DNA from 3 places in the Methylobacterium sp. E-025 genome. Region 2 is predicted to be linked to each of the others. Evidence: predicted binding sites of a transcription regulator. Region 2 holds the regulator's gene; each other region holds the start of a gene.
What was found. Region 2 encodes PhoB, which activates phosphate uptake and scavenging genes when phosphate is short. Its sites were predicted from a motif close to TGTCATNNANCTGTCAT; they were not measured.
Positions count from the first base shown of each region.

Region 1: phnC (phosphonate ABC transporter ATP-binding protein) is a predicted target of PhoB. The motif match lies at 4,933-4,949, and genes of this name have one in related genera.
Region 3: MKK64_RS02555 (NAD-glutamate dehydrogenase) is a predicted target of PhoB. The motif match lies at 3,459-3,475, and genes of this name have one in related genera.

Region 1 is NZ_JAKSYR010000168.1:16,946-24,321, reverse strand. Features, by position in the region: gene MKK64_RS24315 (NAD(P)/FAD-dependent oxidoreductase) at 73-1,347, shown strand; gene phnE (phosphonate ABC transporter, permease protein PhnE) at 1,364-2,212, opposite strand; gene phnE (phosphonate ABC transporter, permease protein PhnE) at 2,209-3,093, opposite strand; gene phnD (phosphonate ABC transporter substrate-binding protein) at 3,119-4,054, opposite strand; gene phnC (phosphonate ABC transporter ATP-binding protein) at 4,097-4,888, opposite strand; gene MKK64_RS24290 (DUF1045 domain-containing protein) at 4,997-5,662, opposite strand; gene MKK64_RS24285 (hypothetical protein) at 5,744-5,977, opposite strand; gene MKK64_RS24280 (cysteine hydrolase family protein) at 6,055-6,732, opposite strand; gene MKK64_RS24275 (hypothetical protein) at 7,093-7,376, shown strand, end outside.
Region 2 is NZ_JAKSYR010000071.1:57,067-64,442, reverse strand. Features, by position in the region: gene MKK64_RS07675 (aminopeptidase P family protein) at 1-1,178, shown strand, start outside; gene MKK64_RS07670 (protein-disulfide reductase DsbD family protein) at 1,394-3,553, shown strand; gene phoB (phosphate regulon transcriptional regulator PhoB) at 3,762-4,463, opposite strand; gene phoU (phosphate signaling complex protein PhoU) at 4,644-5,357, opposite strand; gene pstB (phosphate ABC transporter ATP-binding protein PstB) at 5,390-6,208, opposite strand; gene pstA (phosphate ABC transporter permease PstA) at 6,240-7,130, opposite strand; gene pstC (phosphate ABC transporter permease subunit PstC) at 7,141-7,376, opposite strand, start outside.
Region 3 is NZ_JAKSYR010000034.1:81,813-89,188, forward strand. Features, by position in the region: gene MKK64_RS02530 (serine hydrolase domain-containing protein) at 1-468, shown strand, start outside; gene MKK64_RS02535 (DUF2147 domain-containing protein) at 622-1,281, opposite strand; gene MKK64_RS02540 (bestrophin family protein) at 1,451-2,371, shown strand; partial or broken gene MKK64_RS02545 (N-acetyltransferase family protein) at 2,397-2,905, opposite strand; gene MKK64_RS02550 (hypothetical protein) at 2,994-3,200, opposite strand; gene MKK64_RS02555 (NAD-glutamate dehydrogenase) at 3,538-7,376, shown strand, end outside.

The DNA.
Region 1 (7,376 bases), on a different contig from region 2:
GCTCGCAGGTGCCCGGGTTGACTACTGACCCCGGATGCGAGGCGCACGCGCCCCCGGCAGGATACGCAACCCATGACCGAGCCATCGGCCCGCCACGTCGTGATCATCGGTTCGGGGGCGGTCGGGACCGTGAGCGCGCTCGAATGCCTGCGCGCCGGCCATCGCGTCACGGTGGTCGATCCGGGCGTGCCCGGCGGGGAGCAGGCGTCGAGCTACGGCAATGCCGGCTGGCTCTCGTCGCACTCGGTGATCCCGCCGGCGGAGCCCGGCATCTGGAAGCGCGTGCCGTCCTACCTCGCCGACCCGCTCGGGCCGCTGGCCATCCGCTGGCGCTACCTGCCCCGGGTGCTGCCCTGGCTGGTGCGCTACATCTGGGCGGCGCGCACCGGGCGGCAGATCACCGAGACGGCGCGGGCGATGCGCACCCTGCTGGCGGATGCGCCCCGCCTCCATGCCGGCCTCGCCGAGGAGGCCGGCCTCGGCCACCTGATCGAGCGGCGCGGCCTGCTCCACGTCTATCCCGACCGGGCGGCCTTCGCGGCCGACGCCGCGGCCTGGGCGATCCGGCGCGCGGTCGGCGTGCGATGGCTCGAGCTCTCGGCCGACGAGCTGCGCCAGCGCGAGCCGACCCTGCATCGCCGCTACACCTTCGGGGTGATGGTCGAGGAGGCGGGCCATTGCCGCGACCCGGGCGGCTACGTCGCCGGGCTCGCCGACCTCGCCCGCGCCCGCGGCGCGACCTACGCCCGCACCCGCGCCACCGGGTTCCGCCTCGACGCGGGTCGGCTCGTCGCGGTGGAGACCGAGGCCGGCGCGATCCCGTGCGACCGGGCGGTGGTCGCCGCCGGCGCCCGCTCGGGCGCGCTGACCGCGAGCCTCGGCGACCGGCTGCCGCTGGAGAGCGAGCGCGGCTACCACGTGATGATCGCCGGCGCCGAGGCGGGGCCGCGCACCCCGGTGATGGCCTCGGACGCCAAGATGGTGGTCAACGCCATGGACGGCGGCCTGCGCGCGGCGGGCCAGGTCGAGTTCGCCGGGCTCGACGCGGCGCCGAACTGGAAGCGCGCCGAGATCCTGCGCGACCACCTGACCGGCATGTTCCCGGACCTGCCCGCGACCGTGCCGGCCGAGCGGATCCGGATGTGGCTTGGCCATCGCCCGAGCATGCCGGACGGGCGGCCCTGCATCGGCCGCGCCCGCCGCACCGGGGACGTGGTCTACGCCTTCGGCCACGGCCATGTCGGCCTCGTCGGGTCGGCGCGCACCGGGCGCCTCGTCGCCCAGCTCGTCGGCGGCGAGGCGCCCGAGATCCCGCTGGCGCCGTTCGACCCCGGCCGCTTTCTGTAGGGAAGCGGCACCCGGCCTACCGCGCCGGCCCGCCGATCAGCGCCCGGCGCAGCCGGCCGGACACGGCGTCGATCGCCGCCACGGCGACGAGGATCATCAGCACGAGGCAGGCGACCTGCTGCAGCTCGAGCACCCGGATCAGCTCGCTCAGGTACTGGCCGATGCCGCCCGCGCCGACGATGCCGATGATCGTCGCCGATCGGGTGTTCGATTCGAAGAAGTACAGCACCTGGCTGCCGAGCACCGGCAGGACGGCGGGCACGAGGCCGAAGCGGATGCGGTGGAGCGCGCCGCCGCCGGAGGCCGCGACGCCCTCGCCGTCGCGGCGATCGACGGTCTCGACCGCCTCCGAGAACAGCTTGCCGAGCGCCCCGACGTCGGAGCAGGCGATGGCCAGCGCGCCGGCGAAGGGGCCGAGCCCAACGACGTTGATCCAGACCAGCGCCCAGATCAGCACGTCGACCGAGCGGACCACGTCGAGGCCGCGGCGCACCGCGAAATGCGCGAACGGGTTCGGCACCACGTTCCGGGCCGCGAGCAGCGCCAGCGGGAAGGCGACGAGCGCCGCGGCCAGCGTCCCGAGGAAGGCGATGGCCAGGGTCTCGCCGAGCGCGTGCAGGAAATCGGGGAAGCGGCCGCCGGCCGAGGGCGGCAGCATCATCAGCGAGAACTCGGCGAGCCGCCCGAGGCCGCTCACGATGCGGGTGGCCGAGAAGTCGAGGCGCACCATCGCGAACGCCGCGAGCCCGAGGAGGGCGGCCAGGGTCGCGAGCGTCGCGAGCCGCGCGCCCCACGCGGTCCGGAACGCGTCGGGGTGGCGCCGGCGCAGGGCGGCGACGTCCACGGGACGCGGCGGCTGGCTCATCGCGCGCCCTCCGCCCCGATGAGGTGGTGGCGCAGCCGCTCGGTGCCGAGGTCGATCGCCATCACCGTCGCGACGATCATCAGGAGGATCGCGCTCACGTCCGCGTCGTAGAAGTTGCGGATCGCCACCAGCAGCTCCTGGCCGATGCCGCCGGCGCCGACGAAGCCCATCACCCCGGCGCCGCGCACGTTGATCTCGAAGCGGAGCAGCCCGTAGGAGGCGAAGCTCGACAGCACCTGCGGCAGCACCGCGAAGCGGATCGCCTGGATCCGCGAGGCGCCCGATGCGGTCAGCCCCTCGACCGGCCTCATGTCGATGTTCTCGACCACCTCGGAGAACAGCTTGCCGAGCGCCCCCGTGGTGTGGAGGGCGAGCGCCAGCACGCCCACCATCGGGCCGAGGCCGAAGGCGATGACGAAGAGCAGGGCGAACACGATCTCGGGCACCGTGCGCAGGACCTCGAGGGCGCGGCGCGTCAGGAAGCGGCCGGCGCGGGTGCGGGCGAGGTTCGCGGCCGCGCCGAAGCACAGCAGGAAGGCGCCGACGCCGCCGAGCAGCGTGCCGAGATAGGCCATCAGCACGGTCTCGCCGAGGAGCGCCGCCCATTTCGGCAGGCCCCAGTACCATTCGGCGAGGTCGCCGCGCAGGTCGGCGAGGGTCAGGTGCGGCAGGATGCGGCCGAGATAGGCGGTGAGGTTGCCGATGTTGTCGGCGAGCACCAGCGGGCGCACCTCGGCCATCAGGCCCGACAGGACCAGCAGCCCGGCGACGACCGCGAGGAATGCCAGGCTCCGCCGCCGGGTCGACGCGACCGCGCGCCCGTAGGCCTCGGCCAGGGCCGCCGCCCGCTCGGGCGGCAGCGGCGCGATCCGCCCGCTCACGGCGGCGACCCGTCCGGTCCCGGGATCAGGACTTGCGGCGCTGCGCGTCGTTGAACTTCAGCATCTCGATGATCGGCTGGTAATCCTCCAGCGTCACCGGGGTGAGGCCGAGGTCCTTGCCGTCGGAGAGGCGGTCGAAGGCGGCCTTGTCGGCGGTCGGCAAAGCGACGAAGGCCTCGACGATCTTGCGCTTCAGGTCGGCGGGCAGGCTCGACAGCATCGCGAACGGGCCCTCGGGCAGGAACGCGGACTTGAAGACGATGCGGAAGTCGGACGGGCTCAGCGGCGTGCCGTCGGGCTTCTTCAGCATGCCCTTGGCGGCCATGCGGGTGACGACGGAATCGGTCTCGGAGTTCCACAGGTTGGCGGCGGCGTCGGCCGTGCCCTGGGTCAGCGCCAGCACCGCGTTCTCGTGGCTGCCGGCGTAGACGGTCTTGCCGAACAGCGCGTCGACGTCGTGGCCGCTCTTGTTGAGGAAGAAGCGCGGGGCCTGGTTGCCGGAGGTCGAGTTCGGGTCGACCAGGGCGAGGTTCCTGCCCTTCAGGTCCGCGATCGTCCGGTACGGGCTGTCGGCGCGCACGTAGAGCACCGAGTAGTAGCCCGAGGCGCCGTTATCGTGCTTCTGGTTGACGATCGGGTCGACCTTCACCCCCGTCATCACCGCGCGGGCGAACGAGGCCGGGCCGTAGAAGGCGATCTGGATGTTGCCGGCGCGCTGGCCCTCGATCACCGCGGCGTAGTCGTTGGCGACCCGCAGCTTCACCGGCACCCCGAGCGCCTTGGTGAGGTAGGCGGCGAGCGGCGCGTAGCGGTCGGTGGTGCCCGTGGCGTTCTCGACGGGAATCGCGCCGAGGGTGATCTCGGGCACCGTCGCCTTCCAATCCTGAGCCAGGGCGGGCTGCAGGGCGAGCGCGGCCAGGCCGCCCGCGAGGGCGCCGACGAGGGTGCGACGGTCGAGCATCATCATCTCCGGGAAGGGGCGTGGCACGGGGTTCGTCCGGGGTCAGGCGACGAGTGCGGCGGGCTCGACCGCGTGCGGCGCCCGGTCCATCACCTCGCCGGCCTCCAGGCCGTAGAGCTGCTTGGCGACGTCCTCGGTGAGGTCGAAGGCGCCGCCGTCGAACACCACGCGGCCGTCGGCGAGGCCGACGAGCCGGTCGCAATAGGCGCGGGCGAGGTCGAGCGAGTGCAGGTTGCACAGCACGGTGATGCCGAGGCGCCGGTTGGCGTCGGCGAGCGCATCCATCACCAGCTTGGTGTTGCGCGGGTCCAGCGAGGCCACCGGCTCGTCGGCGAGGATGATGTCGGGCTCCTGCACCAGCGCGCGGGCGATCGCGACCCGCTGCTGCTGCCCGCCCGAGAGCTGGTCGGCGCGGTGGGCGGAAAAGCCCGCCATGTCGAACGCCTCGAGCGCCGCGAGCGCCCGCGCCCGGTCCTCGGCCGACCACAGCTTCAGGAGCGCGCGGTGGCTCGGGGCGTGGGCGAGGCGCCCCATCAGCACGTTGGTCAGCACGTCGAGGCGGCCGACCAGGTTGAACTGCTGGAACACCATGGCGCAGCGGGCGCGCCAGCGGCGCAGGTCGCGCCCCCGGAGCGCGGTGACGTCGAGCCCGTCGAACAGGATCCGCCCGGCCGAGGGCTCGGCGAGGCGGTTGAGCATGCGCAGGAAGGTCGACTTGCCGGCGCCCGAGCGCCCGATCACCCCGACGAAGCTGCCCGGCTCGATCCGCAGCGAGATCCGGTCGACCGCGAGGCGCGGTCCGTAGCGCCGCGTGAGGCTATCGACGATGAGCATGCGTGCCGTCCGCCGCGAGGGATGCGCCGGTAGACCCGTCGCGCGCGACGATAGGATGACAGCCGCGCCGCGACCCGCGGTTTCGTCGTGAACGGGCGCGCCGTGCGGCTACGCAGCGAACGGGATCCGGCGCAGGATGCGGAACGGCGCCGCGCCGTCCTGGCGCAGCAGCGTGATCGCGTCGATCGTCAGCGACGTCGGCGGGCAGGCCGCCGCGAGGCGGGCGCGCCAGGTTTCGCGGGCGTCGCCGGCGAGGCGGCCGGTCAGGGTCATGTGGAAGCGGAAGGCCTCGAAGACGTGGGGATAGCCCCAGCGGTCGAGGAGCGCGCGGCGGCGCGCGTCGAGGCGCTCCGGCTGGCGGCGCGCCCGCTCCGCCGGGGTGAGGCCGGCCCGGAACGGGTCGAGGGCGGCGACGCACTCGGCCGCGAGCAGGCCGAGCCCGGGCGGCGGCGCGGTGGGCACCAGGGCGACGAAGTCCCCGAGCAGGGTCACCGCGAGGGGCCCGACCGCCAGGGGCGCGCGGGGCTGCGCCAGCGCCGCGCAGGCGGCGAGGAGGTCGCCCTCGGTCCGGCCCGCGGCGAGGCGCATCGGCGCCTTCAGCGTCGCGTGGAAGCCGTAGACCCGCGGCGCCGCGGTGACGGCGGCGAGCGCCGCGCGCGCGGCCGCGTCCCATCCGGGCAGGGGCGCATCGCCGAGGACCGCCTCGCCGAAGGCGGCGAGCGCCGATCCGGGCTCCGGCGTGACGTAGAGCGCGTAGCGTGTCGGGGCGTCCACCGGGGCACTCGCTTCGGGCGTGGATCGGTCACGGCCCGGCGCGGATAGAACCCGATCGCCCGCTCGGCAAGGCGCGGCCGCTCAGCCCCGCGGGATCGGGCGGTTGCGGCAGGCGGCGCGATATTGCTGCCGGCTCAGGCCGCGCATGTTGCGGCGGTCGGCTTCCTGGGTGCAGGCGATCTTGCGGTCGGCCTTGTTGAGGCTCTTCGTGCCGCTTGACGGGACGTCGGTCGGCGCGGGCGCGGTGTAGGATTGCGCGAGGCCCGACGTCGTCAGCAACGCGAGACACAGGGTGCTTGCCAAGACCGTACGCATCCAACGAACTCCTGCTTCATCTGTCGCGCTCGCCGGGCAATAACCGGGCCAAGCTTGGCGGCTCGGGGCGTGGTCGATCATGCGGTGCGGCCGGCGGCGATCGCGGCGACGACGCGATGCGAATCCGACACCCATCCGAAGATGCCGCCCTGCGCCACGATCATCGCGAGGCCGGCCGCGTGGAAGGCCGGGATGTACGAGCCGCAGGCATCCGACACCACGAGGCAGCGGTAGCCGCGGTCGTTGGCCTCGCGCACGGTGGTGTGGACGCAGACCTCGGTGGTGACGCCGCAGACGAGCAGCGTGGCGACGCTGCGCGCGGCCAGGATCTCGGCCAGGTCGGTGGCGTAGAACGCGCCCTTGCCCGGCTTGTCGACCACCGGCTCGCCGGGGGCGGGCGCGAGGTCGGCGACGATGTCGTGGCCGGGCTCGCCGCGGATCAGGATGCGCCCCATCGGCCCGGGCGCGCCGATGCGGGCGGACGGCGTGCCGCGGGCGATCTTGGCGGCGGGCGCGTCCGACAGGTCGGGGCGATGCCCTTCGCGGGTGTGGACCACGAGGAGGCCGGCCCGCCGCGCCGCCGCCAGCAGCGCCTGCGCCGGCGGCACGGCGGCGGCGAGCAGCGAGACGTCGTTGCCGAGGCTCTCGCCGAAGCCGCCGGGCTCCAGGAAATCGCGCTGCATGTCGATGATCACCAGCGCCGTCGTCGCCAGGTCGATCGCCAGCGGGCCCGGCTCGGCATCCACGGTCACCATCGGCGCGAATCTCCCGTCCTGCGGCCGGCTCGGCGGCGCACGACGCGACGATGTCGGGCGATGGCGCGGAATGCATCCGCAAATACTGCCCGACATTGCTCGAATGTTGTGCGCATGCTGCCGACGTCATGGGCGGTGGCGCGTTCGTCGGCGGACGACGCGCCGCCGGAGGTGGGAGCCCGGCCGCCGCGTCGCGCGTTTCAGGGTCGCCGCCGCCGCACCCGTCGGAGCGGGCGCCTGCGCTCGGCCGGCAAACCTGTTGCCGAATTATGACTCGGCCGCCGCCTCTCGCCCAGGTGGCACGCGCTGGCATATCGGTTGCTGCCTGCTCACCGGATTTTCGGCACGGAGAGGGCAGACATGATCGCTCGGGGACTCGTTGCAGCGGCCATGTCGCTCGGTCTGGTGGGATACGGCGCGGCGGCCGATCTCGACGCGAAGAAGGACAAGGCGCCCGTCGAGGCGCCGGCCAAGGAAGCGCCGTTCTTCCTCTTCGCCGACACGCAGTTCAGCTATCGCTACCAGTTCCCGACCGTGTCGCCGGGCGTCCAGATCCAGAAGGCCGACGGCTCGTTCGTCAGCCGCGAGGCGCCCAAGCAGATCTACAACATCTCGCATGCCGACGCCTGGGCCTACGGCACGAA
Region 2 (7,376 bases):
ACCTGCGCGGGGCCGACGTCGGCCACACGCCGCTCGCGCTCGGCTACGCCGTCCTGCCGCGCGAGGGCCGGCCGCGGCTCTTCCTCGCCTCCGGCGACGTGACGGCGGAGGCGCGCGACGCGCTCGGACCGATCGCCGACATCGACGGGCGCGACGCGTTCGAGCCGGCGCTCGGCGAGCTCGCGGGCAAGCGCGTGCGCCTCGATGCGGCGACGGGCGCGGTCGCGCTGAAGGAGCGCGTCGCGGCGGTGGGCGGCACCGCCGACGTCGGCCCGGACCCGATCACCGCGATGAAGGCGGTGAAGAACCAGGCCGAGATCGCCGGCGCCCGCGCCGCGCACCGGCGCGACGGGGCGAGCGTGGTGCGCTTCCTCGCCTGGCTCGACGGGCAGGACGCGCCGAGCGAGATCGCCGCGGTGGAGGCGCTGGAGGATTTTCGCGCGGCCGGCGGGGATCTGCGCGACGTCTCGTTCCCCACGATCTCCGGCTCCGGGCCGAACGGGGCGATCGTGCATTATCGGGTGACGCGCGCCACCGACCGGAGGGTGGCGCCGGGCGAGCTGTTCCTGATCGATTCGGGTGCCCAGTACCTGGACGGCACCACCGACATCACCCGCACGGTGGCGGTGGGCGCGCCGAGCGCGGAGATGCGCGATCGTTACACCCGCGTGCTGCGCGGCCACGTCGCCATCGGCCGCGCGGTCTTCCCCAAGGGCACCACCGGCGCGCAGATCGACACCCTGGCGCGCCTGCCGCTCTGGGAGGCCGGCCTCGACTTCGACCACGGCACCGGCCACGGCGTCGGCGCCTTCCTGTCGGTGCACGAAGGCCCGCAGCGCATCGCCAAGACCGGGACGGTGGCGCTCGAGCCGGGCATGATCCTCTCCAACGAGCCGGGCTATTACCGGGCGGGCGCCTACGGCATCCGCATCGAGAACCTCGTCCTCGTCGAGCCCCGCACGGTGCCCGGCGGCGAGCGCCCGGTGCTCGGCTTCGAGACCCTGACGCTCGTCCCCTACGATCGCCGCCTGATCGTGCCGGAGATGCTGAGCCCGGACGCGCGCGCCTGGGTCGACGCCTATCACGCCCGCGTCCGCGACGTGTTGTCCGCAGACCTCGACCCGGAGACGCGGGCCTGGCTGGAGCGGGCGACGGCGGCGTTGAGCAGCGGGTCCTAAAGAGTTCGAACGATCGAACCGCGCATCCGCGGGAACATCCAGCCTGACGCGGGTCCCCTCTCCCGCGTGGGGGAGCCGCTTCGCGCTTCGAATGCGCGATCCGGCGGCGCCTCCGTTCCAACCTGTCGCACGCCGACGATTTTACCCTCCGCCGGTTCGGGCCTATGAGGATGGCGGCGTGAAACCGTCGTCGTCGGTCGCGCGATAAGGACCGCATGATCCGCGCAGCCGCCCTCCTCCTGTCCCTGCTCGCGTGGCCGGTCGCGGCCCAGGGCTTCAAGCCGCCGGCCGACCTCGTGCGGGCGAGCCTCGCGGCGGAGCCCGCGGCGGTGGCGGGGGCCACGCCGTTCACCGTCGCCATCCGCATGGCGATGAAGCCGGGCTGGCACGTCTACTGGCGCAATCCCGGCGATTCCGGCCTGCCGCCGGAGGTGACCTGGACGCTGCCGGCGGGCTTCTCGGCCTCGGCGATCCAGTGGCCGGCGCCGCACCGCATCCCGATCGCGACGCTGATGAACTTCGGCTACGAGGGGGAGGCGATCCTGCTCGTGCGGGTCACGCCGCCGCCGAGCCTCGACCCGGCCGCGCCGGTGACGCTGGCGGGCAAGCTCACCTATCTCGTGTGCGAGACGGAGTGCATTCCCGGCTCGGCCGATCTCGCCCTGACGCTGCCGGTCGCGCGCGAGGCCACGGCCGATCCCGGCAACGTCGACCTGTTCGCCCGCGCCCGCGCCGCCCTGCCCAAGCGCGCGCCGTGGCCGGTGCGGCTGTCGAGCCAGGGCGACCGGCTCGCCCTCGACCTCGAGGCTCCGGGCCTCGCCGCGGACACGGTCCGCGCGGTGGCGTTCTTCCCCTATTCCGAGACGGCGATCGACAACGCCGCGCCGCAGCCCTTCACCGTTGACGCTTCGGGCCTCCACCTGACGCTGACCCGCGCGACGCCCGCCGACCCCGCGCCCGAATCGCTGCCCGGCGTGCTGGCGATCGACGAGGACACCGGCGGGGGCCTCGTTCGGCAGGCCTTCGCGCTCGGCGAGGAGGCGCCGCTCGCCGGCGGCAGCGCGATGCCGATCGCGGCGCCGGCGGTGGCGCGCACCGACCCGGCCGAGGCGCTGACCCTGTGGACCGCGGCCGGCCTCGCGCTGCTCGGCGGCCTGATCCTCAACCTGATGCCCTGCGTCTTCCCGGTGCTGTCGATCAAGGTGCTGAGCCTGGTGAGGCATTCCGGCGAGGCGCCGGCGCGGGTCCGGCTGCACGGGCTCGCCTACACCGCGGGGGTGCTGGCGGCCTTCCTGGCGCTGGCCGCGCTGCTGATCGCCCTGAAGGCGGGCGGCGCCGGGATCGGCTGGGGCTTCCAGCTGCAATCGCCGACCGTGGTGGCGGCGCTGGCCTACCTGCTCTTCGCCATGGGCCTGAGCCTGTCGGGCATGCTTCACCTCGGCGGGCGGCTGTCCGGGCTCGGCGACGGGCTGACCCGGCGGGCCGGGCTCCAGGGCTCGTTCTTCACCGGCGTGCTCGCGACGGTCGTGGCGACGCCGTGCACCGCCCCGTTCATGGGCTCGGCCGTGGGCTTCGCGCTGACGCAGTCGACCGCTGCCGGCCTCGTCGTGTTCGCGAGCCTCGGCCTCGGCCTCGCCCTGCCCTTCCTGGCGCTCACCCTGTGGCCGCCGGCGCTGCGCGCGCTGCCCCGACCCGGCGCGTGGATGGACGTGCTGAAGCAGGCCCTCGCCTTCCCGATCTACGCCACGGTCGCCTGGCTGGTCTGGGTGCTGGCGCAGCAGGTCGGGCCGCAGGGCCTGCTCGCGGCGCTGATCGGGCTGGTGCTGATGGGCTTCGCCGCCTGGGCGTGGGAGCTCGGCCGCGACGCGCGGCTGGTCCGGGCGCAGCTCGCCCGCGGCCTCGCGGTGCTCGCCGTCGCCGGCGTGGCGGGGCTCGCCCTCACCCTCGATCACGACCGCGTCGCACCGGGGGCTCAGGCCCGGGCCGAGGGGATCGAGCCGTTCACGCAGGCCCGCCTCGACGCGCTGCTGGCGAGCGGCCGGCCGGTCTTCGTCGACATGACGGCGGCGTGGTGCATCACCTGCCAGGTCAACGAGCGCACCTCGCTCGGGACGGCGGCGGTCGGCGCGGCGATGCGCGCGCGCGACGTCACGTATCTCAAGGGCGACTGGACCAACCAGAACCCGGAGATCACCCGCCTGCTCGAGCGCCACGGCCGGAGCGGCGTGCCACTCTACCTGCTCTACGCGGGTGCCGGAGAGCCGACGGTGCTGCCGCAGATCCTCACCGAGGGGACGATGCTGAGCGCGCTGGACGCCGTGAAGGCGACGGGCCGCAGCGCGAAGCTCGACGGCGGGGGGACGAAGGTCCCCTGAAGCTTGGTAAAAATATAATTTTCGTAGGACTGAAATCACTTCAGTGTGCGCGACGGCTCCCTCTCCCATGGGGAAAGGGTTGGGGTGAGGGGCGTGACCGACCCGGATGACTCACGCCCCTCATCCTGTCCTTCTCCCCATGAAAGAAGGGACCCACGGCAGGTCGCGGATCGTTGCGATCGCTTGAGCCGTCCACCGAAAGCCGAACTCAATCCTCGCCCGAGAACGTCTCGTCGAAGGCGTACCCCGAGCCGCGGACGGTGCGGATCGGGTCGGTCTCGCCGGCGCGGTTCAGGGCCTTGCGCAGGCGGCCGACATGCACGTCGACGGTGCGCTCGTCGATGTAGACGTCGTGGCCCCATACGCCGTCGAGGAGCTGCTCGCGGGAATAGACCCGGCCGGGGCTCTGCATCAGGAACTCGAGCAGCTTGAACTCGGTCGGCCCGAGGTGGATCTCGCCGCCGGCCCGGCGCAGGCGATGGCTGTCGCGGTCGAGCTCGATGTCGCCGGCTTCCAGCAGGTTCGCGACGTGGCTGGGCTTGGCGCGCCGCAGCAGCGCGCGGACGCGCGCCAGCAGTTCCGGCACGGAGAACGGCTTGACGATGTAGTCGTCGGCCCCCGTCCCGAGGCCGCGGATGCGGTCGCCCTCCTCGCCGCGGGCGGTAAGCATGATGACCGGCAGGGACACCGTCTCGCGCCGCGCCCGCACCCGGCGGCACAGCTCGATTCCCGAGAGCCCCGGCAGCATCCAGTCCAGCAGGATCAGGTCGGGCACCTGCTCCTGCAGGCGCAGCTCGGCCTCGTCGCCGCGGGCGGCGGAATCGACCTCGAAGCCCTCGGCTTCGAGGTTGTAGCGCAGGAGGGTGGTCAGCGCCTCCTCGTCCTCGACGATCAGGATCCGCGTACGCATGCAGGGCACTCCCGGGCGGACCGCCCGACTTTCTCATCCATCGCCACGGACCTCCCTCCCCCTGAAGCGGGTCGGGAGAGGGGAGCGCCGTATCCGGAGCGGTCGCTCCCCTCTCCCGACCCCCGCTCACGCGAGGCCCACCCTCCCCGCGCAGAGGAGGAGGGGAGGAGACGGCAGCCCTCAGGCGCCCGGTGCCACCGTCGCGTAGTTCGAGGCGTCGTTCTTCGGGCGGTCGCCCGCGAGGTTCTCGCCGGTGGACAGGTAGTGGATCGTCTCGGCGATGTTGGTGGTGTGGTCGCCGATGCGCTCGACGTTCTTGGCGCAGAACAGAAGATGCGTGCAGAACGAGATGTTGCGCGGGTCTTCCATCATGTAGGTCAGCAGCTCGCGGAACAGCGAGTTGTACAGCGCGTCGATCTCGCCGTCCCGCTCCCACACGTTGTGGGCCGCGTTGACGTCGCGGCTGGCATAGGCGTCGAGCACGTCCTTGAGCTGCTCCTGGACGAGGTCGCTCATGTGCTGCACGCCGAGCACGATCTTCTGGGCCTGGGCCTGGTCGCTGATCGCGACGACGCGCTTGGCGATGTTCTTGGCGAGGTCGCCGATGCGCTCGAGGTCGCCCGAGACGCGGATCGCCGAGATCGTCTCGCGCAGGTCGATCGCCATCGGCTGGCGCCGGGCGATGAGCAGCACCGCGCGCTCCTCGATCTCGCGCTGCAGCGTGTCGAGGCGCTTGTCGGCGACGATCACCGCCTGGGCGAGCTGGGTGTCGCGGCGGACGAGCGCGTCGGTCGCCTCGGTCATCATCTTCTCGGCGACGCCGCCCATCTCGGAGATCGAGCGGCGCAGGTCTTCGAGGTCGGTGTCGTAGGACGTGACGATGTGGCCGGGCATGGGCGTGGGTCCTCGAACGATCCGGGTGCGGCTCAGCCGAAGCGGCCGGTGATGTAGTCCTGGGTCTGGCGCACCGTCGGGTTCATGAAGATGCGGTTGGTCGGGCCGACCTCGATGACCTCGCCGAGATACATGAAGGCGGTGAACTGCGAGATGCGGGCCGCCTGCTGCATGTTGTGCGTCACGATGACGATCGTGAACTCGCTGCGCAGCTGCTCGATCAGCTCCTCGATGCGGCCGGTCGAGATCGGGTCGAGGGCCGAGGTCGGCTCGTCGAACAGGATCACCTCCGGGCTCTGGGCCACCGTGCGGGCGATGCACAGGCGCTGCTGCTGGCCGCCGGAGAGGCCCATGCCGGACTGCTTGAGCTTGTCCTTCACCTCGTCCCACAGCGCGGACTTGCGCAGGGCCGATTCGACGCGGCCGTCGAGCTCGGACTTCGGCAGCTTCTCGTAGAGCCGCAGGCCGAAGGCGACGTTGTCGTAGATCGACATCGGGAACGGCGTCGGCTTCTGGAACACCATGCCGATGCGCGAGCGCAGCTCGTTCAGGTCCACGCCGGAATCAAGGATGTTCTGGCCGTCGAGCAGCACCTGCCCCTCGGCGCGCTGCTCCGGGTACAGGCTGTAGATCCGGTTGAAGGTGCGCAGCAGGGTCGACTTCCCGCAGCCCGAGGGGCCGATCAGCGCGGTCACCTGCCGGTCGTGGAAGTCGAGGTTGATGTTCTTCAGGCTGTGGAACTGGCCGTAGTAGAAGTTCAGGGCCTGGGCGCTGATGCGGATCGGCGCGTGCTCGTCGGCCGGGTTGCGGCCGTCGAACCGGGTGGCGTTGATCGCGGGAGCGGCGTTCATCGTCGTGTTCCTCGTGGATGCCGGCGGCGGATCAGCGGGCGCGCTGCGGCTTGATGACGAAGCGGGCGACGACCGAGAGCAGCAGGATCGTCATGGTGATCAGGAGCGCGCCGGCCCAGGCGAGCTGCTGCCAGTTCGGGTAGGGCGAGAGGGCGAACTGGTAGATCATCACCGGCAAGTTCGCGACGCCGCCCATCAAGTCCGGGCTGAACCACGAGTTGTTGTTGAGCGCCGTGAACAGGAGCGGCGCGGTCTCGCCGGCGATGCGCGCCAGCGCGAGGATGATGCCGGTGACGATGCCGGCCGAGGCCGCCCGCCAGGTTACGCTGCGGATCACCGTCGACATCGGGGCGCCGAGCGCCACGCCGGCCTCGCGCAGCGTGCCGGGGACGAGGCGCAGCATGTCCTCGGTGGTGCGCACGATCACAGGGGTCGCGATGATCGCCAGCGCGACGCCGCCGGCCCAGCCGGAATAGGTCCCCATCGGCCGCACCATCAGGGTGTAGACGAACAGGCCGATCAGGATCGAGGGAGCCGAAAGCAGGATGTCGTTGAGGAAGCGGATCACCTCGGCGAGCTTCGAGCCGCGGCCGTACTCGGCGAGGTAGGTGCCGGCCATCAGCCCGATCGGCGTGGCGATGAGGATGCCGATGCCGGTGAGCACGAGGCTGCCGAGGATGGCGTTGGCGATGCCACCGCCTTCCGAGCCGGGGCCGGGGGTCGGCTGGGTGAACAGCAGCGGCGAGAATCCGCGCGCCCCCTCGACGATGAGCATCAGCAGGATCGAGCCGAGGACGAAGGCGCCGAGCACGGTGGCCGCCAGGCAGGCGATCCGCAGCGCGCGGTCGGCGACCCGGCGGCTGCCGCGGATGCGGGCCGGCTTCAAGGCCGGCGCCGGACGGATCGTGTTGGGAGCGTCCATGGCGGGTCCCTCAGGCGACCTTGACGCGGCGCGTCAGGAAGCGGGCGATGATCAGGACGACGAAGGTGATCGCGAACAGGATGCAGCCGAGCGCCATCAGCGAGTTCAGCTGCAGGCCGTCGGCCTCGTTGAACTCGTTGGCGATGCGCGAGGCGATGGTCGAGCCGGGATCGAACACCGAGGCCGAGAGGCGGTTGGCGTTGCCGACCACGAAGGTCACCGCCATGGTCTCGCCGAGGGCGCGCC
Region 3 (7,376 bases), on a different contig from region 2:
ACGCTCTACGACGACGCGGTCGAGACCCATTTCGCCAAGCCTCCGGCGATCGCCGGCGGCGGGGGCGGCCTCGTCTCGACGGCCTCCGACTACCTGCGCTTCTGCCGGTTCATCCTGAACAAGGGCGAGCTCGACGGCGCGCGCCTGCTCGGGCGCAAGACGGTCGAGCTGATGACGATGAACCACCTGCCCGGCGACCTCGCCGCGATCGGCACGCCGCGCTTCGCGGAATCGTCCTATCACGGCATCGGCTTCGGGCTCGGCTTCTCGGTGATGCTCGATCCGGCCAAAGCCCAGATCGTCGGCACGCCGGGCGAGGTCGCCTGGGGCGGCATGGCCTCGACCGCGTTCTGGGTCGACCCGGCCGAGGAGCTCGCGGTGGTGCTGCTGACGCAGCTCGTCCCGTCCTCGGCCCTGCCGATCCGAAAGGAGCTGCGGGTGCTGACCTACGCCGCGCTGACCGATTGACACGGGATCGGGGCGCGGTGGAGCATTCTCGGGCGAGGCGGATGCCCACGCGCGTGAGGATAACGCGACCACACGACGAAACAGAGCGTCTCCCGTGATCCAGGGATCACGGGAGACGCTCTCGTGGTCGACAGCGCCTTCGTTCTGCGGCGCCTATTCGTCGGCGGGCGCGGCCGCGGGCGGCGTGCCGGCGGCCGGAGCCGGGGCCGGCTTCGCGCCGGGCTTCGCCGCCGCGGGCTTGGCGGCGGTCGAGCCGGTCGCGGCCGGCTTGGCGGCCATGTATTCCGGATCGGTGCGCGGGCCTCCCGGACCGTTCGTCGGCCCGGTCATCTGGCCGGCGACCACGTCGGTCACGCGGTTCCAGGTCTGCGACTTGCACAGGAAGGCGATCAGGCAGCCGCGGACGGTCAGCTCCTCCGGGGTGTCGGACCAGATCGTCACGTCGTAGGACTTGCCGTCCTCGGAATTGTAGATCTTGCCCTCGTAATGGGCGTCGGCGTTCGGCTTCAGCCCCATGATGAGCTGGTGGCCCAGCGATGCGCGCGTCTGCTTGCTCGCGTCGGGGTTCTTGAAGTCGACCCGCGGCTGGCCCTTGTCGTTGAGCGGCACCTTCAGCCACACGACGTAGCCGCACAGGCTCTTGTTGCTCGGGCCGCACTTCTCCACCCGGATGCGGGCACGCCCGTCCTCGGTGAGCCACGTGCCGCTCGGGTCCGCGGGCGTCGCCGCGTGCGCGATGCCCGAGAGCATGGCCAGCGCCATCGCACGCCCGGCCCAGGCGCCGATTCCCGCGCCGATCCGTCGAACCGTCATACCCACTACTCCTTCCGCGCGCCCGCGCCGTGGCCTTCGCCCCGCCCGCGTGCCCAATCTCTGGGCCCCGCCATCCGCTCGGAACATGACGGGATCATGGCCGTGCCTCGGCGCGCCGTGCCGCACGGCCGATGACGGGAGCGACCCGCTTCGGCTAAGCCTGCCATCCATGATCGTTCGCCCCCGTCCCAACCTCTTCGCCATCCTGTTCACCCTGCGCGGCTCGATCCTGCCGCGGGTGGCGCTGAAGGTCCTCGGGCTGACGGCCTTCGCCGCGCTGGTGGTCGCGGTCGAGCAGCGCGTTCCGGAACGGTTTCCGGTGACGGCCGGGATCGGCCCGTTCACCCTGATCGGGCTGGCGCTCTCGATCTTCCTCAGCTTCCGCAACAACGCCTGCTACGAGCGCTGGTGGGAGGCCCGGAAGGCGTGGGGCGCGCTGATCGTCGAGATGCGCGGCTTGAGCCGGACCCTGGTCGCCCTCCTGCCCGGCCCCGAGCACGATGCGGTCCGCCGCACCGGCCTGCGCCGGCTCGCGGGCTTCGGCCACGGCCTGCACGCGCGGCTGCGCGGCCTCGACGAGGCGGCCGCCGTCGCGCCCTGGCTGCCGCCGGGCGAGGTCGCGCGCCTGCGCTCCTGCCCGAGCCCGACCGATGCGGTGCTCGCCGGCCTGACCCGCGACCTCGCAGGGGCCTATCGCGACGGGCATCTCACCGACGTGCTGTTCGGCGTCCTCGAGCGCAAGGTCTCGGACCTGTCGGCGATCCACACCGCCTGCGAGCGGATCCACGGCACGCCCCTGCCCTTCGCCTACACCCTGCTGCTCTACCGCACGGCGTGGCTCTACTGCCTGTTGCTGCCGTTCGGGCTGTCGGCCTCGCTCGGCTGGGCGACGCCGGTCGCGACCATGCTGGTGGCCTACACCTTCTTCGGCCTCGATGCGCTGGGCGACGAGCTGGAAGAGCCCTTCGGCCTGGAGGCGAACGACCTGCCCCTCGATGCGATGCTGCGCACGGCCGAGCGCACGGTGCTCGACGCCCTCGGCGAGCCGCTTCCGCCCGCGATGGAGCCGGTGCGCTACCGATTGGATTGAGCGTGCGGGCCGGCGTCCCCCGCGCTCACGTCCGCGACGGGGCCGCGTCCGGCCCGGGCCCGAGCCGGCGCTGCATCAGCACCGTGCCGAGCCAGCGCCCGTGCTTGTGGCCGACGTTCTCGAGGACGCCGGCATGCGCGAAGCCCAGGCCCGCATGCAGCGCCACCGACGCCTCCGAGCCCGGATCGGTGATCACCGCCACCATCACCCGCGCGTCGATCGCCTCGCAGGCCGCGATGAGCGCCGCCAGCAGGGCGCGGCCTCGGCGACGTAGACCGAATCCTCCACCGTCGAGCGATAGGCCGCCCGCACGCGATAGGGGCCGGCATAGGCGTATCCGCAGACCGCGCCGTCGCGCTCGGCGACGAAGTAGGGATAGCCGTCCGCGACGAGCGCCATCCGCCGCCGCGCCATTTCGGCCAAAGTCGGCGGCTCGGTCTCGAAGCTCGCGGTGCCGTTCGTCACCGCGTCGGCGTAGATCCGGGCGATCGCGGCGATGTCGGCGTCGACGGCCGGGCGCAGGTCAGGCGTCATCGATCCGCTCACGCAAAAAAGGGGCCGGCGCGACGGCGCCGGCCCCTGCGGTCGATCGTTCGGCGATCCCTTCGGGACCGCGCGGGGATCACTCGGCCGCGGTCATCTCGGCGGTGAAGTGGCCGCACCAATCCTGCGAGGCCACCACCGGCCACAGGCCCTTGGACTCGGGAGCCGGCTGGCTCACCGGCGGGTTGAAGCGGCACAGGCCCTGATCGCCGACGGCGGAGGCGCCGTTGGTCTTGTGGTCGTCGAAGAAGCGGCAGCTGTTGCAGGAGGCGTTGGTCGAGGTCATCGGGTTTCTCCGGTTCGGGCGTCTGTCGCGGGCTGTCGGAACCGTCGCCGGCCCCGTCGTCCGTCTGCAGTTCTTAATTAGAACAGCTCCAATATGGCGTCAACCGGCGAGTCCCGGCGCGGTTCCCGTTTTCGAGCGCGACCGGTGGAAACCGGTACGGTGCGTGCAGAAGCAACGCCGGACGGCAGCGGGGCCCCTTCCGGAAACGCCGGTCGTCACGGCCCGCCTGTCACCCGGCGCGGGCCTGCGAGCGGCGAGCGTCATCGACTCGCCATGGGCCCTCCCCTAACGTCCGGGGCGGGACCGGCGTCGGTGCCGGTCCGGAGGGTCCCCGCCCATGGTGCTGGAAACCGAATCGGCGCTGGAATCGGCCACCGCCCTGGCGACGAGCGAGGCGAAATCCGCCCGCACCGATCTGATCGAGGCGGCGGCATCGATCGTGGGCGGCCGCGGCGGACCGGGCGGCTTCGTTCGCGACCTGTTCGGCCGGGTGCCGCCGGAGGACCTGGCGCCCTACCCGGCCGAGGCGCTGGCCGACCTCGCGATCGCCGCGCGTGCGCATCTCGCGGTGCCGCGCGCCACGGGTTCGGCGGCGAACCTGCGGCTCGTCGACGTCGCCGTGCCCGGCCCCGGGCGCACCCGCGAGCTGACCGTCGTCGAGGTCGTCAACGACAACCGCCCCTACCTGCTCGACTCGACCCTGGCGGAGCTGACCGAGCAGGGCCTGACGCCCCACCTCGTCGCCCACCCGATCCTCGGCGTCGAGCGGGACGCCGACGGGGCGCTCGTCCGCGTCGTCGGGGAGACCACGGCGGACGCCCACGGCGCCCTGCTGCGCGAGAGCTTCATCCACATCCACCTCGACCGGCTCGATGCCGGCGAGGCGCGCGAACGCCTCGAAGCCGGCCTCGCGCAGGTCTTTCGCGATGTTGCCCTGGTCACCGACGACCACGACGCGATGCTGGCCCGGCTCGGCGCGCTCGCCGAGGGCTACGGCCGCAATCCCCCGCCGCTGCCCGAGGGCGAGGTCGCCGAGGCGCGCGCCTTCCTCGAATGGCTGCGCGACGGCCACTTCACGCTGCTCGGCATGCGCGAGCACGCGCTGCCCGGCGAGCGGGCGGCCGAGGCCGAAAGCCTCGGCATCCTGCGCGATCCGGGCCTCGCCGTGCTGCGCCGCGGGCGGGCGCTCGTGGACATGACGCCGGAGATCGTCGCGTTCCTCGAGGAGCCGCACGCGCTGATCATCACCAAGGCGAGCCTCAAGGCCCGCGTCCACCGCGCGGCGCATCTCGACTACGTCGCGGTCAAGCTGTTCTCCGCGACGGGTAAGCTCACCGGCGAGGTCCGCATCGTCGGGCTGTTCACCGCCGCGGCCTACACCGCGCTCGCCCGCGAGGTGCCCTATCTCCGCGGCAAGGTCGCGGCCGTGGTCGAGAAGGCCGGCCTCGACCCGACGAGCCATGCCGGGCGGGCGCTCCTCGCCGTGCTGGAGACCTACCCGCGCGACGACCTGTTCCAGATCGACGTGGACCGGCTGTTCCGCTTCACCCTCGCCATCGCCAACCTCGCCGACCGGCCGCGCGTCCGCGTGCTGTCGCGGACCGACCGGTTCGGGCGCTTCGTCTCGCTCCTCGTCTACGTGCCGAAGGACCGCTACGACTCGATCGTGCGCGCCCGCATCGGCGCCTATTTCGCCCAGGAATACGGCGGCCGGCTCTCGGCGACCTATCCCGACCTGCCCGACGGGCCGCTGGCCCGGATCCACTACATCGTCGGGTTCTCCGAAGCCGGCGCGCCGGAGCGCGACCCCTCGGTGCTGGAGGCCGGCATCGCCGCCCTGGTGCGGACCTGGGGCGACGCGCTGCGCGCCGCGCTCACGGAGGCCATGGGCGGATCCGAGGCGCGGGCGCTGGCCGCCCGCTACGGCGAGGGCTTTTCCGCGGCCTACCGCGAGAACTTCTCCGCCGAGGTCGCCATCGCCGACATCGCCATCCTCGAATCCCTGTCCGAGGACCGCCCGCGCGCCGTCGCGATCGACCGCCGCGACACCGACCCGGCGGCGCAGGTGCGCCTGAAGGTGTTCTCGCGCGGGGCGTCGCTGCCGCTGTCCGACCGGGTGCCCGGCCTGGAGAACCTCGGCTTCCGGGTGATCAACGAGCGGACCTACAGCGTGCTGCCGGCGGGGAGCGACACCAAGGTCTGGCTGCACGACATGCTGCTGGAGCGCGCCACCGGTGCGGCCATCGAGATCGGCCCGCTCGAGGCGCCGCTGGAGGCGGCGATGCTCGCCATCGCCGCGGACCAGGCCGAATCCGACGGCTACAACCGCCTCGTGCTGGAGGCCGGCCTCGCCTGGCGCGACGTGGCGCTGCTGCGCGGCCTCGGCCGCTACCTGCGCCAGCTCCGCGTGCGCTACGGCCAGGACTACCTCGCCGCGACCCTGAGCCAGCATCCCGGCATCGCCCGCCAGCTCGTCGCGCTGTTCCACGCCCGGTTCGACCCGGCCGCCGGGGGCGACCGCGGGGCCGCCGAGGCGGCGGTTCGCGAGGGCATCGAGGCGGCGCTCGCCGACGTGACCAGCCTCGACGAGGACCGGATCCTGCGCCGCTTCGTCAACCTCGTGGAGGCCGCGGTCCGCACCAACTTCTTCCAGAAGGCCGCCGACGGCACCCCGCGCGAGACGATCGCCTTCAAGTTCGCCTGCGCCAAGGTGTCGGGCATGCCGCTGCCGCGGCCGTTCTTCGAGATCTTCGTCTATTCGCCCCGCGTGGAAGGGCTGCACCTGCGCTACGGCTACGTCGCGCGCGGCGGCCTGCGGTGGTCCGACCGGCCGGAGGATTTCCGCACCGAAATTCTGGGGTTGGTGAAGGCGCAGCAGGTCAAGAACGCGGTGATCGTGCCGGTGGGCGCCAAGGGCGGGTTCTTTCCCAAGCGCCTGCCGCCGGCCTCGGATCGCGCCGCATGGCTGGCGGAGGGCACCGAGAGCTACCGCATCTTCATCCGCACCCTCTTGGAGCTCACCGACAACTTCGTCGCCGAGGGCATCGCGCCGCCGGCCGACACCGTGCGGCACGACCCCGACGACGCCTACCTCGTGGTCGCCGCCGACAAGGGCACCGCGACCTTCTCCGACATCGCCAACGCGCTCTCGCTGGAGCGCGGGCACTGGCTCGGCGACGCCTTCGCCTCCGGCGGCAGCCAGGGCTACGACCACAAGGGCATGGGCATCACCGCCCGCGGCGCCTGGGAGGCGGTGAAGCGCCACTTCCGCGAGATCGACGTCGACACGCAGGCTGATCCGGTGGCGGTGGTCGGCGTCGGCGACATGTCGGGCGACGTGTTCGGCAACGGCATGCTGCTCTCGCGCACCCTGAAGCTGGTGGCGGCCTTCGACCACCGCGACATCTTCCTCGATCCGACGCCCGACATGGCGGCGAGCTTTGCCGAGCGCAAACGCCTGTTCGACCTCGGCCGGTCGAGCTGGGCCGACTACGACAAAAGCCTGATCTCGGCCGGCGGCGGCGTCTTCTCGCGCGCGCTCAAGGCGATCCCGCTCTCGGCCGAGATCCGGGCCGTGCTCGGGTTCGAGCGCGCCTCCGCCTCGCCCGCCGAGCTGATGCAGGCGATCCTCAAGGCGCCCGTCGACCTGCTCTGGTTCGGCGGCATCGGCACCTACGTCCGCGCCACCACCGAGACCGAGGAGGAGGCCGGCGACCGGGCCAACGACGCCGTGCGCATCACCGGCCCGGAGATCCGCGCCAAGGCGGTGGGCGAAGGCGCCAACCTCGGGCTGACCCAGCGCGGGCGCATCGAGGCGGCGCGGGCCGGCGTCCGGCTCAACACCGATGCGATCGACAACTCGGCCGGCGTCAACACCTCGGACGTCGAGGTGAACATCAAGATCGCGCTGATGATCCCGGAGCGCGACGGCCGCCTCGATGCGGAAGCCCGCAACGCGCTCCTCGTCGCGATGACCGACGAGGTCGCCCACCTCGTGCTGCGCAACAACGAGCTGCAGACGCTGGCGCTCTCGCTCGCCCAGCACCGCGGCCTCGGCGAGGCCGGCTTCGCGATGCGGACGATGCAGGCGCTGGAGGCGGAAGGCCGCCTCGACCGCGCGGTCGAGTACCTGCCCGACGACGCGACGCTGACCGAGCGCATGCGCCGCGGCGAGGG